One region of the Rahnella sp. CG8 genome, then DNA from elsewhere that is predicted to be linked to it. Evidence: predicted binding sites of a transcription regulator. Region 1 holds the regulator's gene; each other region holds the start of a gene.

What was found. Region 1 encodes CRP, which controls carbon source genes, mostly activating them, when cyclic AMP is high. Its sites were predicted from a motif close to ATGTGANNNNNNTCACAT; they were not measured.
Region 2: cdd (cytidine deaminase) is a predicted target of CRP. The motif match lies at 1,665-1,682, and genes of this name have one in related genera.
Region 3: HGO41_RS02955 (DeoR family transcriptional regulator) is a predicted target of CRP. The motif match lies at 2,178-2,195, and genes of this name have one in related genera.

What each region holds. Positions count from the first base shown of each region.
Region 1 is NZ_JABAED010000008.1:179,732-185,064, reverse strand. Features, by position in the region: gene allS (HTH-type transcriptional activator AllS) at 1-66, shown strand, start outside; gene HGO41_RS10305 (phosphoribulokinase) at 202-1,071, shown strand; gene HGO41_RS10300 (OsmC family protein) at 1,075-1,482, opposite strand; gene crp (cAMP-activated global transcriptional regulator CRP) at 1,845-2,477, shown strand; gene HGO41_RS10290 (YccS/YhfK family putative transporter) at 2,539-4,614, shown strand; gene argD (bifunctional acetylornithine/succinyldiaminopimelate transaminase) at 5,316-5,333, opposite strand, start outside.
Region 2 is NZ_JABAED010000002.1:196,262-201,594, reverse strand. Features, by position in the region: gene HGO41_RS02860 (NAD-dependent malic enzyme) at 1-562, opposite strand, end outside; gene cdd (cytidine deaminase) at 721-1,605, opposite strand; gene HGO41_RS02850 (arginine ABC transporter substrate-binding protein) at 1,779-2,513, opposite strand; gene artM (arginine ABC transporter permease ArtM) at 2,741-3,409, opposite strand; gene artQ (arginine ABC transporter permease ArtQ) at 3,409-4,125, opposite strand; gene artJ (arginine ABC transporter substrate-binding protein) at 4,138-4,869, opposite strand; gene artP (arginine ABC transporter ATP-binding protein ArtP) at 4,917-5,333, opposite strand, start outside.
Region 3 is NZ_JABAED010000002.1:224,292-229,624, reverse strand. Features, by position in the region: gene moeB (molybdopterin-synthase adenylyltransferase MoeB) at 1-732, opposite strand, end outside; gene moeA (molybdopterin molybdotransferase MoeA) at 735-1,976, opposite strand; gene HGO41_RS02955 (DeoR family transcriptional regulator) at 2,222-2,455, shown strand; gene HGO41_RS02950 (autotransporter family protein) at 2,530-5,333, opposite strand, start outside.

The sequences.
Region 1 (5,333 bases):
GACATTGTTTCTCTGTTCCACCAGAAAGACCCGCTGATCCAACCGTTGCTGGCGGGTTTAGAATAGTGATGCCCTCTTTGGCTTCGCGAATAAATATGGTAACAATAGGCTTAATTATGCGCAGCCTTGACGCCAGATCTTCGACCACAGAAAAGACCGCGTCTCGCCTGCCTGCATCACCTTTATGGAGAACAGCGCATTATGTCAGCCAAACATCCTGTTATTGCCGTGACCGGTTCGAGCGGTGCAGGCACCACGACCACCAGCGTGGCATTTCGTAAAATATTTCAGCAGCTTGGTTTGCGTGCGGCGGAACTGGAAGGCGACAGTTTTCATCATTTCACCCGTCCTGAAATGGATGCGGCAATACGCAAGGCGCGCGATCTGGGACGTCATATCAGCTACTTCGGGCCGGAAGCCAATGACTTTGGTTTGCTGGAAAAAAGCTTTATCGAATACGGTAAAACAGGCACTGGCCGTTCACGTAAGTATCTGCATACTTATGACGAAGCCGTTCCCTACAATCAGGTGCCGGGTACCTTTACGCCGTGGCAGGCGTTGCCGGAACCGACGGATATTTTGTTTTACGAAGGGTTACACGGTGGTGTGGTGGCGGACAAAATTGACGTTGCCGCGCAGGTCGACCTGCTGGTCGGCGTAGTGCCTATCGTCAACCTCGAATGGATCCAGAAACTGGTGCGCGATACCGGCGAGCGCGGGCATTCCCGTGAAGCGGTGATGGATTCCGTCGTGCGTTCGATGGATGACTATATCAATTACATTACCCCGCAGTTTTCCCGCACGCACATCAATTTCCAGCGGGTACCCACCATCGACACCTCGAACCCGTTTGCCGCCAAAGCCATTCCGTCACTGGATGAAAGCTTTGTGGTGATTCATTTTCAGGGACTGGATGACATCGATTTCCCGTATCTGCTGGCCATGCTGCAAGGGTCGTTTATCTCGCACATCAAAACACTGGTGGTGCCGGGCGGCAAAATGGGGCTGGCGATGGAGCTGATCATGGCGCCGCTGGTGCAGCGCCTGATGGAAGGCAAGAAGATCGAGTAAACTTTATTCGGCTGCAATCACTTCAAAGCTGTGGGTGATTGTGGCCGCTTTCCCCAGCATCAGAGACACAGAACAGTATTTTTCGGCAGACAGGCTGACTGCGCGTTCAACAATCTTATCGGTCAGATCCTTACCGGTGACGATAAAATGCAGATTGATGTGAGTGAACAGACGCGGCGCTTCTTCGCGGCGTTGTGAGGTCAGCTTCACTTCACAATCACGCACGTCATTACGACCTTTTTGCAAAATTGACACCACGTCGATTGCACTACACCCCCCTGCGGACATCAGTAACATTTCCATCGGGCTTGGGGCTTTATCACCCGCGTTTCCATCCATTGAAATCTGATGACCCGATGCAGACTCACCTAAAAATGTCAGTCCTTCAACCCATTTGACACGTGCATGCATGAACTATTCTCCCGGTGAATAAACTTGTCGAAATCTGCTCTCAGAGTACCCTTTCACCTAAAATCTGGCAACGTAACCCGATCGCCATCATGCTGAAGCGAGACAACAGAAGACAGCATCTCAAACCTGTGCTACAAACAAAGCCGAAACATACTTTCCAGTAAATTGCGGTGACGGTTTTTGCGGTTTAAGTACAGAACCCACGGTGATGACAGCAATAAACAGGCTGTTGCACTCCGACATCCGCTTGCAGCATTTCTGGAGAGTTATATGCTGAAAGGGCGCTTTGGATTTGAAGTGCCGTACAGGGAACTCTGAGCCCTGTGATTTTGGGCAGCGATAACAACAGAGGATAATAGCAAATGGTTCTCGGCAAGCCACAAACAGACCCGACTCTTGAATGGTTCCTGTCTCACTGTCATATACATAAGTATCCTTCTAAAAGTACGCTGATTCACCAGGGTGAAAAAGCCGAAACGCTTTACTACATCGTGAAAGGGTCAGTTGCTGTCCTGATTAAAGATGAAGAAGGCAAGGAAATGATACTGTCCTACCTTAACCAAGGTGACTTCATCGGTGAGCTGGGACTCTTCGAAGAAGGTCAGGAACGCAGTGCCTGGGTACGTGCTAAAACTGCCTGTGAAGTGGCTGAAATTTCATATAAAAAATTCCGCCAGCTGATTCAGGTTAACCCGGATATTCTGATGCGTCTCTCCGCGCAGATGGCCAACCGTCTGCAAGTGACGTCAGAGAAAGTCGGCAACCTTGCCTTCCTTGACGTTACCGGTCGTATCGCTCAAACCTTGCTCAATCTGGCTAAACAGCCTGATGCAATGACCCATCCGGACGGGATGCAAATCAAGATTACCCGCCAGGAAATTGGCCAAATCGTCGGTTGTTCACGTGAAACAGTCGGACGCATTCTCAAAATGCTGGAAGATCAAAGCCTGATCTCCGCACACGGTAAAACGATTGTCGTTTACGGCACACGTTAATCCCTCAAAAATTGGCGCGGCAAAACACTGTCGCGCCTTTTTTATGGGCTAAGCTTTACCCATGACGCTATGGCGAAGACTGTTTTACCATCCTGAAGTGAACTACGCGCTGCGCCAGACGCTGGTGTTGTGCTTACCTGTTGGCATTTGCTGGCTGTTTGGCAATTTGCAAATGGGCCTGCTGTTTTCCCTCTGCCCGGCCTGTTGTAACATCGCCGGTCTGGATACCCCGCATAAACGCTTTTTCAAACGCCTGCTCGTTGGCGGTTCACTCTTTGCCGTGAGCAGCCTTCTGCTGCAACTGATGCTCGAAAGCTGGCATATACCGCTGCCGCTGATCATGCTGTCGCTGGCGTTACTGCTCGGCGTCACCGGTGAAATCAGCCCGCTGCATGCGCGCCTGTTGCCCGGTGCGCTGGTGGCGACTATCTTCACGCTGAGTATGGTGGGCGTGCGCCCGATGTGGCAGGCCCCGGTGTTGTTCGCCGCTGGCACAGCCTGGTACGGATTGTTTAACTGGGCGTGGTTTCGTATTTCGGAAGAACAACCGATGCGCGAAACGCTCAGCCAGCTCTATCTTCAACTCGCGGATTATTTCGAAGCCAAGTACAGCCTGCTGACGCAACACACCGATCCCGAAACCGCGTTACCCCCACTGCTAACCCGCCAGCAGCAGGTTATCGACCTGATTGCCCTGCTTTATCAGCAATTACACATGTTGCCCCAGCACGGACATCATCATCACCATAAACGGCTGTTTCAGCGTTTTCAGGTAGCGCTCGATTTGCAGGAGCACATTACAGTGAGCCTGCATCAGCCGGAAGAAGTGCAGAAACTGGTGGAGGAAAGCCATGCCGAAGCGGTTATCCGCCGAAATGCACAGGTGATTTCCACCCGTCTTCGGGTGATTGCCGACGATATTCTTTATCACCGTTTATCCGGGCGCTTTACGATGGCCAATGAGCTGACCGCGCTGGAGAAAATCGCCGCGCGCAACCCGGACAATCCGGTAGGTCAGTTTTGTTATTACCATTTCAGCCGCATTGCCCGTCTGTTACGCACACAGCGGCCGTTGTACAAACGTGACCTGATGAACACCCAGCCGCGTTTGCCCTTCTGGCCCGCGCTGAAAAGCTATCTTTCCTTCAAATCCGTGGCACTGCGTAATGCCGCACGTTTGGGCATTATTCTGGCGATTGGCAGCAGTCTGGGTCTGTTCTTCAATTTGCCCAAACCCTACTGGATCTTGCTGACTATCATGTTGGTCAGCCAGAACGGTTATAACGCCACGCGGGTGAGGATCCAGCACCGTGCACTCGGTACGCTGGCCGGATTGCTGATTGCCTCAGGCTTGCTCAAACTGGAACTGCCGGAAGGCACCACGCTGCTGTGCATGCTGCTGATCACCCTGTTGTCCTATACCGTTCTGCGCAAAAACTACGGACTGGCGATGGTCGGCATGACGGTGACTGCAGTGTATACCCTGCAATTGCTGGCGATGAACGGCGTGCATTTTCTGGTACCACGACTGGTCGATACCCTGATCGGCTGCGCGCTGGCCTTTGGTGGCACTATCTGGCTGTGGCCACAATGGCAAAGCGGTTTGCTGCGCCAGAATGCACACCAGGCGCTGGAAATCTATCAGGACGCTATCCGCCTGCTGCTCGAGGAAAGCCCCGACACCGCCAAACTGGCGTACACCCGTATGCAGGTCAATCAGGCGCACAATAAGCTGTTCACTTCGCTAAATCAGGCGATGCAGGAGCCGGGTTTTAACTCACATTATCTGGCGGATATGCGTTTGTGGGTGACGCACAGTCAGTTTGTGGTTGAGCATATCAACGCGATGACGATCCTCGCCCGCGAGCATTACATGCTGCCGGAAAAACTGGCGACGGAGTATTTACAGACCTGCGAAATCGCGCTGCAAAGCTGTCAGCAACGACTGCTCTACGACGGGCCGGGCAGCGAGAACAACCTGTTTAATGCGCCGGAACTTCACCCGGATATGCCACTGACCGAAATGGAACGCCATCTGCGGCGCGTAATTTCACATCTCAGCGTGATGCATACCATCTCGTCACTGGCGTGGAAGCAGAGGCCGCATCATGGGATCTGGCTGACGCGGCGGGCGTGAAGGGGGAGACCCCTTTCAAATCCCCTTTTTACTGGCTTGCAGCCAGACTGCTTTTTAAAGCTAATCGGAGAATATTTCGGTTTCTCAAGTGCGGGGACCGCGCACTGACGGCTTAAAATGGATTGAGAAAGTTTCGGTTTCTCAATTGCCGAGCTCGCTTAACTCACCGCGCCGAAACCGACCAAAGGAGGAAAGTGCTTTTCCTCCTTTGGATTCCTCCTCGCTTTTTCAACACGCGCTCCGCTTGCTGGCTATGTTTCAGCAACCGCGGTGACAGGCTTGAAATCTTGCCGCGTTGCGGTTCCTTCTCCCGGTCTTCGAGCCACTGGTCTCGAAGCCGCTCCGTTCAGCAAGATTTCTGATTCGCCCGCAGGATTCTAAATTCAAAAGCAGAAGGGTTTTATCTTTTAGAAATGTCGATTGGCGTGCTCAAAAATGGCACCGAATGAACGGTTCGAGACCTATGGCTCGAAGCCTGAAATTCGGGAATCGCGCAGCGATGACATTTTGCGCCACACACTAATGCGCCAGAACATGTCCGCCGTGCCCGCGACAGCGCGCAGTGAAAAAGCGAAGGGAGATCCAAGAGGGAAAAAGCACTTTTCCCTCTTGGTCGGTTTCGGCGCGAGAGGCCATGTGATAAATGTTAGTGAGAAACCGAAATTGTCTCGATCAAGCGTTTAAAGACGGAGGCGTGGGGCTCACCCCCCACAAACTTT
Region 2 (5,333 bases), on a different contig from region 1:
CCGGGCTGATGCCGCCACAGGCGGTATACAGGGAAAGCTTACCGATCGGAATGCCCATGCCGCCGATGCCCTGGTCGCCCAGACCGAGAATGCGTTCGCCGTCAGTCACCACCACCACTTTTACGTGTTGTTTGGTGGCGTTTTGCAGCATGTCATCGATGTGGGCGCGGTTCGGATAAGAGATGAACAGGCCACGGGCGCGGCGGTAGATATCTGAAAAGTGTTCGCAGGCCTCGCCGACGGTCGGGGTATAAATCACCGGCATCATTTCGCTGAGATGGTTGTCCAGCAGACGGTAGAACAGCGTCTCATTGGTGTCCTGAATGTTTCTCAAATAGATGTGTTTATCGATGTCGGTTTTGAAATTCTGAAACTGGCGGTAGGCACGGTCAGCCTGTTCTTCGATGGTTTCCACCGCTTCCGGCAGTAAACCGTGAAGGTTAAAGTTGCTGCGCTCTTCTTCAGTAAAAGCGCTGCCTTTATTCAGTAACGGAAACTCTAACAGGATCGGGCCAGCGTGGGGAATGTACAGGGGGCGTTTACTTTCGTATTCAAGTTCCATCGTTTTACTCTTCCGGTTTTCAGAATGTTGTTTTTTATATTTCGGAGCGGTGAGGGTAACAGAGAGGAAATAAGGATTTCAAATGACAAATGTAATGACAATGTTATGTAACTAAAGACTCCGGAAACAGAGTCTTTAGTGTTAACCGGCTCACACTATCAGCAGGTCAGCGTGGTGATATCTTTGCAGCCCAGTGCTTTTAACGTGGCACGCGTGGCATCGTTTTGCGTGATCAACGCATCTTTTTGCTCGACCAGTACTGCACGGCGAACTTTCAGGCAATCTTCACCTGACATATTCAGCAGGATTAACGCGGCCTGCAAAGGAGGCAGGCTCGGATTGAATGCGGCGTTTTCGGCGTAACGGCCACCGAACTGTTTGCCGTTATGGGTTTCCAGCGCCACACCACTGTGCGACTTACTGTAAGGCGCATGACTTTGATTGCAGGCATCCAGTGCCATGAGTGCCAGGGAGTCGGTGCTTTCCAGTGTGTAACCGTGATTCACTTGGTCCATCAGCAGGGTGGTGATGTCCAGATCCTTCGGGCCGAAGGAGTGCGGCAGATAATCGCCAAGTGTTGCTACATCACGATCGGGCAGATGGATATCCAGCGCTGTGCCGCTGGTCAGCTCATTCATAAACTGACGACAATGCCCGCAAGGGGTGTAATTCACGGTGATGGAGGCCAGACGGGTTTCACCACGCAGCCAGGCGTGCGTGACTGCGGATTGCTCAGCGTGAACCGTTTGTTGCATCGGCGCACCGGCGAATTCCATGTTGGCACCGAAATACAAATTGCCTGAAATTCCGCGTGCAACCGCACCGACATTGAAATGAGAGATAGGCGTAACGGAACAGGCTGCGGCCAGAGGCAGCAGGGCAAATGCCAGCGCGTCATCGTCCAGTCCGGTCGCCTGTTTTATCTGCGCAACATCAGCCGCAGTGAGCATTGCCGGGAAGTCATCATGACGCAAAAACGGCTCAAGCGCGGAGGATAAATTTTCAGGGAGTGCCGCAAAGGCGGTGTGAAAACGTGCGTGCATAAACATTCGATCTCGCAGTGATTACGGTTGAACAGTGTAAAAGTCATTCCATGAATGTAGTGTGATGAATGTCACTTTTTCGATGTAATAAGTTCTGGCAGATTACATTTTTGAGGGATGTTACGCAGAACAGCCGCCTTTTCAGACGGCTGTTAAAAAAGGATGACGGGGAATCAGTGAGCCGGGAACCACTTGTCATTGATCTTTTTAAATTCGCCGTTAGCTTTGATCCCTTCCAGCGCTGTGTTCAGCTTCGCCAGCAGTTCCTTATTATCAGGACGCACCGCCATGCCGACGCCGGTACCAAAGTATTGCGGATCTTTAATCAGCTCGCCGACTTCACCCAGATTCGGGTTGGATTTCAGCCAGCCGTTCAGCACGGCGGTGTCGCCTAACAGCCCGTCCAGACGGCCACTTTTCAGATCCAGAATCGCATTCTGATAGCTGTCGTAACCGACGGTAGTGATTTCAGGATGCTTTTCCATCAGGTATTTCTGGTGCGTGGTGCCATTTTCCAGGCCAACACGCTTACCTTTCAGGTCCGCAATAGAAGCAAACTTGCCTTTCGGCCCGATAATCATCGCCGTGTTAGCGTAGTAAGGCTGGGTGAACGTCACCTGTTTACTGCGCTCTTCCGTGATATCCATACCGGAAATAATCACATCGAAACGACGGAATTTCAGTGCCGGGATCAGACCATCAAACGGCTGATTGGTGAAGGTACAGGTTTCCTGCATTTGCTTACACAGCGCGTTCGCCAGGTCGATATCAAAACCAATAATCTGGTTGTCAGCGCCGATAGATTCAAACGGCGGATACGTGGCGGATGTGCCGAAACGAATGGTGTCCGCAGCGGTGGCAGTGAAAACCGTGGCAGACAAGAGGGCGGCGAGGATCAGCTTTTTCATGCAATACATTCCTGTTCAAAAAATGACATTCCCTTCATGGTACAGTTTACTGATTTTATTAATTTAATCGGGTAACTGGCAGGAAGTGAAACCTGAGAACAAAGTGCCACTAAATGAATTTATATGCAATAAATTTGATTAAAAAATTATAAATTGAAACAGGGGGATGTTTTTTCCGGCACAAAAAAAGGGACGATTTCTCGTCCCTTCAGATTCTTCTCTGGCTATCAGTTACGGCGTTCAAATGCCAGTGCACGACGCTCAATCAGGCGCATCATCAGGGTCAGCAACCCGTTCACGCACAGATAAACCACACCGGCCGCACCAAATACCATCACGTCATACGTACGACCGTACATCAGCTGGCTGTGACCCATCACATCCATCAGCGTAATGGTGTAGGCCAGCGAGGTACTTTTAAACACCAGCACCACTTCGTTGGAATACGATGACAGCGCGCGTTTAAAGGCGTACGGCAACAGAATGCGCAAGGTTTGCGGCTTCGACATGCCAAGTGCTTCGCACGACTGCCACTGGCCGGACGGAATAGCGCGTACCGCACCGGTAAACAACTGTGTGGTATATGCCGCGCTGTTCAGCGCCAATGCAAACATCGCGCAAAGCCACGGCTGCGACAGGACTTCCCATAACCACGGAATTTCGCGGATCGACGGAAACTGGCCCGGTCCGTAGTAAATCAGGAAGATTTGCACCAGCAACGGTGTGCCGGTAAACAGCGTGATGTAACCTTTAACGATCTGGCTGGCAACCGGCACTTTCAGCGTCAGAACGACGGTGAAAATCATCGCCAGTAACAGTGCAACAATCAGTGCCGCCACGGTCAGTGTCAGGCTGGTGTGCAATCCTTTCAGGACTTCAGGTAAATATTCCCACATCAGGATGCACTCCGTTCAAAGCGTGTGGTACGCAGTTCGATACGTTTAATCACGAACTGGCTGAACAGGGTAACAAGCAGATAGATACACGCCGCAATCACATACCAGGTAAATGGCTCCTGCGTACGGGTCGCAATGCTTTTGGTTTGCAGCATCAGGTCGTTCACGCTGATAAGGGATACCAGTGCGGTATCTTTCAGCAGCACCAGCCACTGATTACTCAGTCCCGGCAACGCATGACGCCACATCTGCGGCATGATCAGGCGGAAGAAAATCGCCGACTTTTTCATGCCCAACACCTGACCGGACTCCCATTGTCCTTGTGGCACGGCTTTCAGTGCGCCGCGCAATGTCTGCGATGCATAAGCCGAATACAGCAGGGAAAGGGCGATCACACCACACACAAACGGGCTGACTTCGAAGTTCTCAATCGGCAACTTGATCGGGATGGCGAACAGGCCGAGGTTGATGCTGAAGCCATCGGCCAGCACCATCAGCAGTTGTGAGGAACCAAAATAGATGAACAGTACCACCAGGATTTCCGGCAGACCGCGCAGCACGGTAACCCACGCGGTGCCCAGCCAGCTAAGCGGCTTCCACGGCGCGGATTCCCAGACTGCGAAAATCATCGCCAGCACCAGGCCGAGGATCAGCGCACAAACGGCAAGGCCGACGGTCATCCCGGCGGCGCTTGCTAAAGGTTGGAATTCAGTCATTGATAGGCAAACTTATTGCTGGAACCATTTTGAATACAGTGTTTTGTAAGTGCCGTCTGCTTTCACTTTTGCCAGAGCATCATTCAGTTTAGTCAGCAATTCGGTATTGTTCTGACGAACCGCAACACCCAGGCCGGTACCGAAGTAAGTCGGGTCAGTGATTTTGTCACCCACAGCGGCCAGATTTTTGTTCTGTTTCAGCCATTCATTCACCACGGCGGTGTCACCGAATACGGCATCCAGACGACCGTTTTTCAGGTCCAGTACGGCATTCTGATAGCTGTCGTAAGGTACGGCGGTGATTTCAGGGTGCTTATCCATCAGGTATTTCTGATGAGTCGTGCCGTTTTGCATACCGACTCGTTTGCCTTTCAGCGCAGCAACGTCAGTGAACTGACCAGAATGGGCGATGAAAATAGCAGAGTTATCGTAGTACGGGTTGGTGAATGCCACTTGTTTCTGACGTTCAGGCGTGATGTCCATACCGGAAATCACCGCGTCAAAACGGCGGAATTTCAGGCTCGGGATCAGGCTGTCGAACGCCTGATTGGTGAACGTACAGGTTGCCTGCATCTCTTTACACATGGCGTTCGCCAGATCGACGTCAAAGCCCTGGATCTGATTGCTGGAGTCTACAAACTCAAACGGAGGATAAGACGCTTCCATCGCGAAACGGATGGTATCAGCAGCGCTGGCAGACAAACTGACGGTAGCCAGAACCGCGGCAATTACTAATTTTTTCATCGCAAACTCCGTAGAAACATCAATCAATGTATTGATAGAAATACAGTTTAGTGGGAAAGGTAGCTGGCAAACTCTTTGGTTTGCGGCTGTGCGAAAACGGAGGCATCGCCTTGCTCGACAATGCGGCCATTTTCCATGTACACCACGCGGCTGGCGGTCTTACGCGCAACTTCAACTTCGTGGGTCACGATAACCTGAGTAATGCCGGTGCCGGCCAGTTCGCGAATAATGCTGACGATCTGGGCGGTGATTTCCGGGTCAAGCGCGGCGGTAGGTTCATCAAACAGCAGAACCTGAGGCTCCATCATCAGCGCACGGGCAATCGCCACACGCTGTTGCTGGCCACCGGAAAGATGCAACGGAAAACGATCGGCGTAATCGGTCAGACGCAGACGGGTCAGCAATTTCTGGGCACGCGCGAGCGCAACGTCTTTGGTCAGCCCCAGCACTCGCATAGGCGCTTC
Region 3 (5,333 bases), on a different contig from region 1:
GTCTTTCATCAGTTTCATTTCGCGGAACTGCAACGTCATGGCGTCGAACATCAGCAGTTTTCCGCGCGGGGTTTCACCAAATTTTGTCAGCAGTTTGATGGTTTCCATCGCCTGCAAACTGCCGATGGTGCCGACTAAAGGTGCCATCACACCGGCTTCCACACAGGTCAGGGCGTTTTCACCGAATAACCGGCTCAGGCAGCGGTAGCAGGGTTCCTGCGGCTGATAAGTGAACACGCTGAGCTGGCCTTCCATGCGGATGGCGGCCCCGGAAACCAGCGGTTTTTTCTGCGCGTAACATTCACCGTTCAGCTGATTGCGCGTGGTGACGTTGTCGGTGCAATCGACCACCACGTCGCAGGCGGCGATCAGGTCACGCAGCATGTCGTCGCTGGCCTGTGTATTAATCTGATGAATGACGATGTGCGGATTGATTGCCGCCAGCGCCATTGCGGCGGATTCCACTTTCGACATGCCGATCCGGGCGTCAGTATGCAGCGTCTGGCGTTGCAGGTTTGACAGCGAGACCGTGTCGAAATCCAGTAGCGTTAACGTACCGGTGCCAGCCGCCGCCAGATATTGCGCAGCGGCACAGCCTAAACCGCCCAGTCCGACAATCAGCGCATGACTGGCTTTCAGTTGTTCCTGGCCGTCAAAATCAAACCCTTTCAGAACGATCTGGCGGTTATAACGCAGGGTTTCAGCGTCCGTCAGTTCCGGCAGTTGAGGCATGTTCAGCTCCGCAGCAGGGCGTTAAACGGTTCGATTTCAACGATTTCGCCTGCGGCCACGTTACCGCGCCCGCGTTCAAGCACGATAAAACAGTTGGCCTGGCTGAATGAGCTGAATACGTGCGAACCCTGATGGCCGGTGGTGCGCACTTCCAGTTGTCCTTCGGCGCTGGTGCTGAAAATACCGCGCTGGAAATCGAGACGTCCGGGGGATTTTTTCAAGGGTGTCACCGCTTTTGCCTTCAGGCGTGGCGGGAACTGCCAGGCCGTATGGCCGGACAACTGTGCAATAAATGGCTGAACCAGCTGATAAAACGTCAGTGCTGCCGACACCGGATTCCCCGGCAAACCGCAGAACCAGCTGCTTTCCAGTTTACCGAAAGCAAAAGGTTTGCCCGGTTTCATGGCAAGCTTCCAGAAACCAATTTCACCCAGTTCATCCAGAATCTGTTTAGTGTAATCGGCTTCACCGACCGATACGCCGCCGCTGGAAATCACCAGATCGGCAAACGCATTGGCTTCTTCGAAGGCTTTACGCAGCGCCAGGGGATTATCGCGAATAATGCCTAAATCCAGGACGGTACAGCCCAGTTGTTCCAGCATCAGGCGCACAGCGAAACGGTTGGTATCGTAAATCTGCCCCTCCTGCAAAGGCGTTCCCACCGGTTGCAGTTCATCGCCGGTGGAGAATACGGCGACTTTCAGCGGTTTCCAGACCTTGACGTGGGTGACGCCCAGTGAGGCCAGCAGCGGTAATTCTGCCGCACCGAGCCGTACACCGGCAGGCAGCACGCTGTCGCCCTGTTTAATGTCGTCTCCGGTCAGGCGGATATTCTGGCCTTTTTGCGCTGTTGCAGTGAAACGTACTCCTGCATCTGAAACTTCAGCCTGTTCCTGCATGATTACTGCATCGGCACCGGCGGGAACTGGCGCACCGGTCATGATGCGGATACAGGTTCCGGCAGGCCATTCGCCATGAAAAGGCGCACCGGCAAAGGCTTTGCCCGCGACCGGGAACACCGCGCCGTCGTGCAAGTCTGTGCAACGTACGGCATAGCCATCCATTGCGGAGTTATCAAAAGGTGGCACAAAAACCGGTGAAAGCACCGGTGCGGCGGTTATGCGGCCCGCGGCGCCAGCAAGTGGCAGGGATTCGGCCTCCTGACTTGTTTTAGGCGGTACACAGTCGCGCATTTTATCCAGCGCTTCGTCAAGTGAGATCAGACCGGCAGTATTGAATTCCATAAAAAATCCTTAGTCATTCGTCCCGGCGTAGCAGGTATTTTCAGCGGTGCCGGGCAGGGAAATGGAGCATGCGCATAGTATGACAGAGAAACGCAGCGAACCAAAAAGCGCCGAAGGCGTAAAAATTCTGCGCGGATTCCTGAAAAATTGAGATCGATCCCAAAATTAACAATGTAACGCAGGTATTATAGTTACCGTTATTTGTGACCTTCGTCACATAACTGTCATATAAACAGGAATAACCGGTGCTTAAAAAAAATCGCCATCAGGCCATCCTTCAGTTGGTTGAACAACATGAAGTGCTACAGGTAAGCGAACTGGCACAATCGCTGGATGTAAGTCTCGAAACGATCAGACGCGATCTGAGTGAAATGCAGGACAAAGGATTGATTTTGCGCCGCCACGGACGTGCGCGTCGTCTGGCCGCTCAGCCTGAAACATCCTGGCTAAACAGTTTGCAGCGTTGCCCGCAGCTTTAAACGCAGCAACGAAATAAGAAAAGGGAAGGCTTTGATGCCTTCCCTTTTTTATGCGTGTGATTCAGAGACCTGAATTAAAAACGCCCCTGGATCCCAATATGGCCGACGTAGCCTTCCATATCGCCGTCAAAACCTTTGACGTATTTCACATCAGCATACACCGAGGTATTCGGTGCGAGTTGCGCCGTCATGCCCGCGCCGGTCTGCCAGTATTGATCGGAAAAATCCGTTGTACTGACATCGATTCCGCCGACATTGATATCCGGTGAATCCGAGAAATTACTCAGTACGTCGGCGGTCAGGTAAGGTTTGAATTTTTCACTGGCTTTATCTTCTGCCTGGTCGCGTAACAAACGCAACCCGGCACGCGCTGTGCCCTGATTGACAGAAACGCCAGAGATATCAGAAATTTCATCGCTGAAATCTTCTGAATTCAGATACTGATAAATGATCTGCCCCTGAGGTTCGATTTTCCAGTTGGTGCTGACGGCATAGGGTTGACCTGCTTCAGCAGAAAGCAATACGCCGTAGCTGTCCTGTTTCGTATCATGCAGGCTCTCATACTGGTTACGATACCAGGTGAACTGGCCGACAAGGTCAACGTAAGCGCCATCTTGTGCATATCGGGTGTAATAGCTGCCAACGCTGTAGGCATCACTGCGCACTGAGCCAGCATCCGCACTTTTCCCCGCCAACGTGCGCACCTGATCCTGCGTGTCGGTACTCTGGTTGCCCAATGTCGCCATGATGCCAGCGTGGACGCGTGTGCCGTTTTTCAGTTCATCCTGATATAAGTCGGTTCCGAATTGCGCGAACCAGTAATCACTGTCGTACCCAAAACGTCCCGCATCGAAGGAAGTGTGTTCTCCGCCGGTTCTCGCCCATGCGCGATTGTTGTAGCCTTTGCCATAGGTTTCTGTATCGCCCATACGCTCGTGCAGCGTGCCAGCAATACGCATGCCATAATACAAGTTCAGATAAGGTGCTGCGATATAACTGGGGATTTCGCCACGGTAAGTGTCTGGTGTAGCCGGGGCAGGCGCAGGAACATCCGGTGTCGGATTATCTGGCGTTGGGACATCAGGAACCGGCGCGTCAGGTGTTGGGATTTCAGCGCGCAGATACCAGTCATTCATATCGCCGGTGGCATCCTTGCTCCCTTCAAAAAGATAATAGTCGTAAGCGCCGATACTGACGCTGTTTTCCAGACTGAACAGGCCATTATGACGGCTGGCATCATCAATCTGAGCGACACGTATTCCGTCGTTAATTGTCTGTGCTGCCTTACCCGACGCAGAGATATGTAATCCGAACTGCCCGGACGCGTTGCCCGTAACATGAATGAGATCGCCAGTGCTGTTTCCCTGCGCATCCTGCTCCAGCGACGTATTCATAAAGAACGTACCCTTGCCTGACAGATTGTGCGTTTCCAGCGTTTTATAATCACCTTGTCCGGAAAACTGAACGCTGGCGTTATTCATGTTGAGTGAGTCGATGCGCGAGGAATCGGTCATCAGCCACTGACTGTCCTGAGCATCAATATTAATCGTACCGGCAGAAGCAGAAGAAAATTCCGTGCCATTCATCGCGCTGCCTTGCCAGGTTGAGTTAAGCAAATTGAGCGTCAGCTGGCTGGCGATCGGGTCTTCATCTGCGCTTAGCGCAATAAGGTTACCGTTAATGATGCTGCCGTTGCTGGCGTTGACCGAAAGGTCTGCAATCTGGTTGCTGTTGCTTCCGGCAACGACAAAGGCATCGGCGGCATTCAGGGAACTGTTATCCAGTGTGACGGCCCATTCGCCTTCGGTGGCGTGTACGCCCTGGGTTTTACCCGCAAGCCGGGAGTTTTTGACGTCCAGTGTGCCACCGTAGGCATAATCAGGTGTGGCGTAGGAAGTGATCAGGTCAACCAGCGGTTGGTCCGACAGTGCATTTTCCATCACGACCTGGTTAAGGTTAACGTTGCCCTGATGACTGATTTCTATGCCGCTGGTGGTATTGCCGCTGCTGATATTGCCATTGAATACCGAGATAACAGAGTTGTCGTTTGAGCTTATCGCCGTGCCTGCGGAATGGATGTCAGTGTTCACTAAGGTGACATAGCTGTTTTGATTACTTTCGATCGCCGTACTGCCTGCATATTCTGTATTAGCAGAACCTCCATTCATTAATACACCGGCATTACGGGTGGAATAAATCGCCCGCGAGTCCTCGCCCGTCGTGGTAATTATCGCGTCATTAGAAAACAGAATAAATCCGTTATCTTCTGCATATAAGGCATTGGTATGCTTACCGTGGGTGGTCACTGTGCTACCACTTCCCGTGATAAGAACGTCGTTCCTCTTGTGCAGACTGGAATTGATGTTGTTTAAAATAATGCCTTCTGAATAATCACCCGCAGTAGTGATATTGACTTTATTGATTGTGCCCTTTGCCCCATTCTGGATAACCAGACCATCAGAGCCGTTCTGCATTGAATTAATATACAGAGTGCCGGCAATCGTCGCGGTGGCATTATTATTCACCGTGAATCCGGGGGGGCTGTTATTATAGGTATTTATGGTAACATCATTTTTAGAAAGGAAAGAGGTTCCTATTCCTTCCATCATAATGCCTTTACTTTGGCCGTAAGTGTTGATAATAAGCGGTCCGAGTAAATCAACGCTTCCGCCACGGTTAATGAGCATCGCATCAGTTAAAGAGCCCTGAGTGGTGATCGTCACCGGTGCCGCAACTGACTGTGTCAGTGCGCCACCATCATGAATATAAAAGGCAGGAATACTGGAAGTGATGCCTTCCGACCAGGTGGTTGCATTTACGCCATCCAGATACCCTTCGGTGGAAAGGTCAAAGGGGACCATTCCGCTGATATCTAACA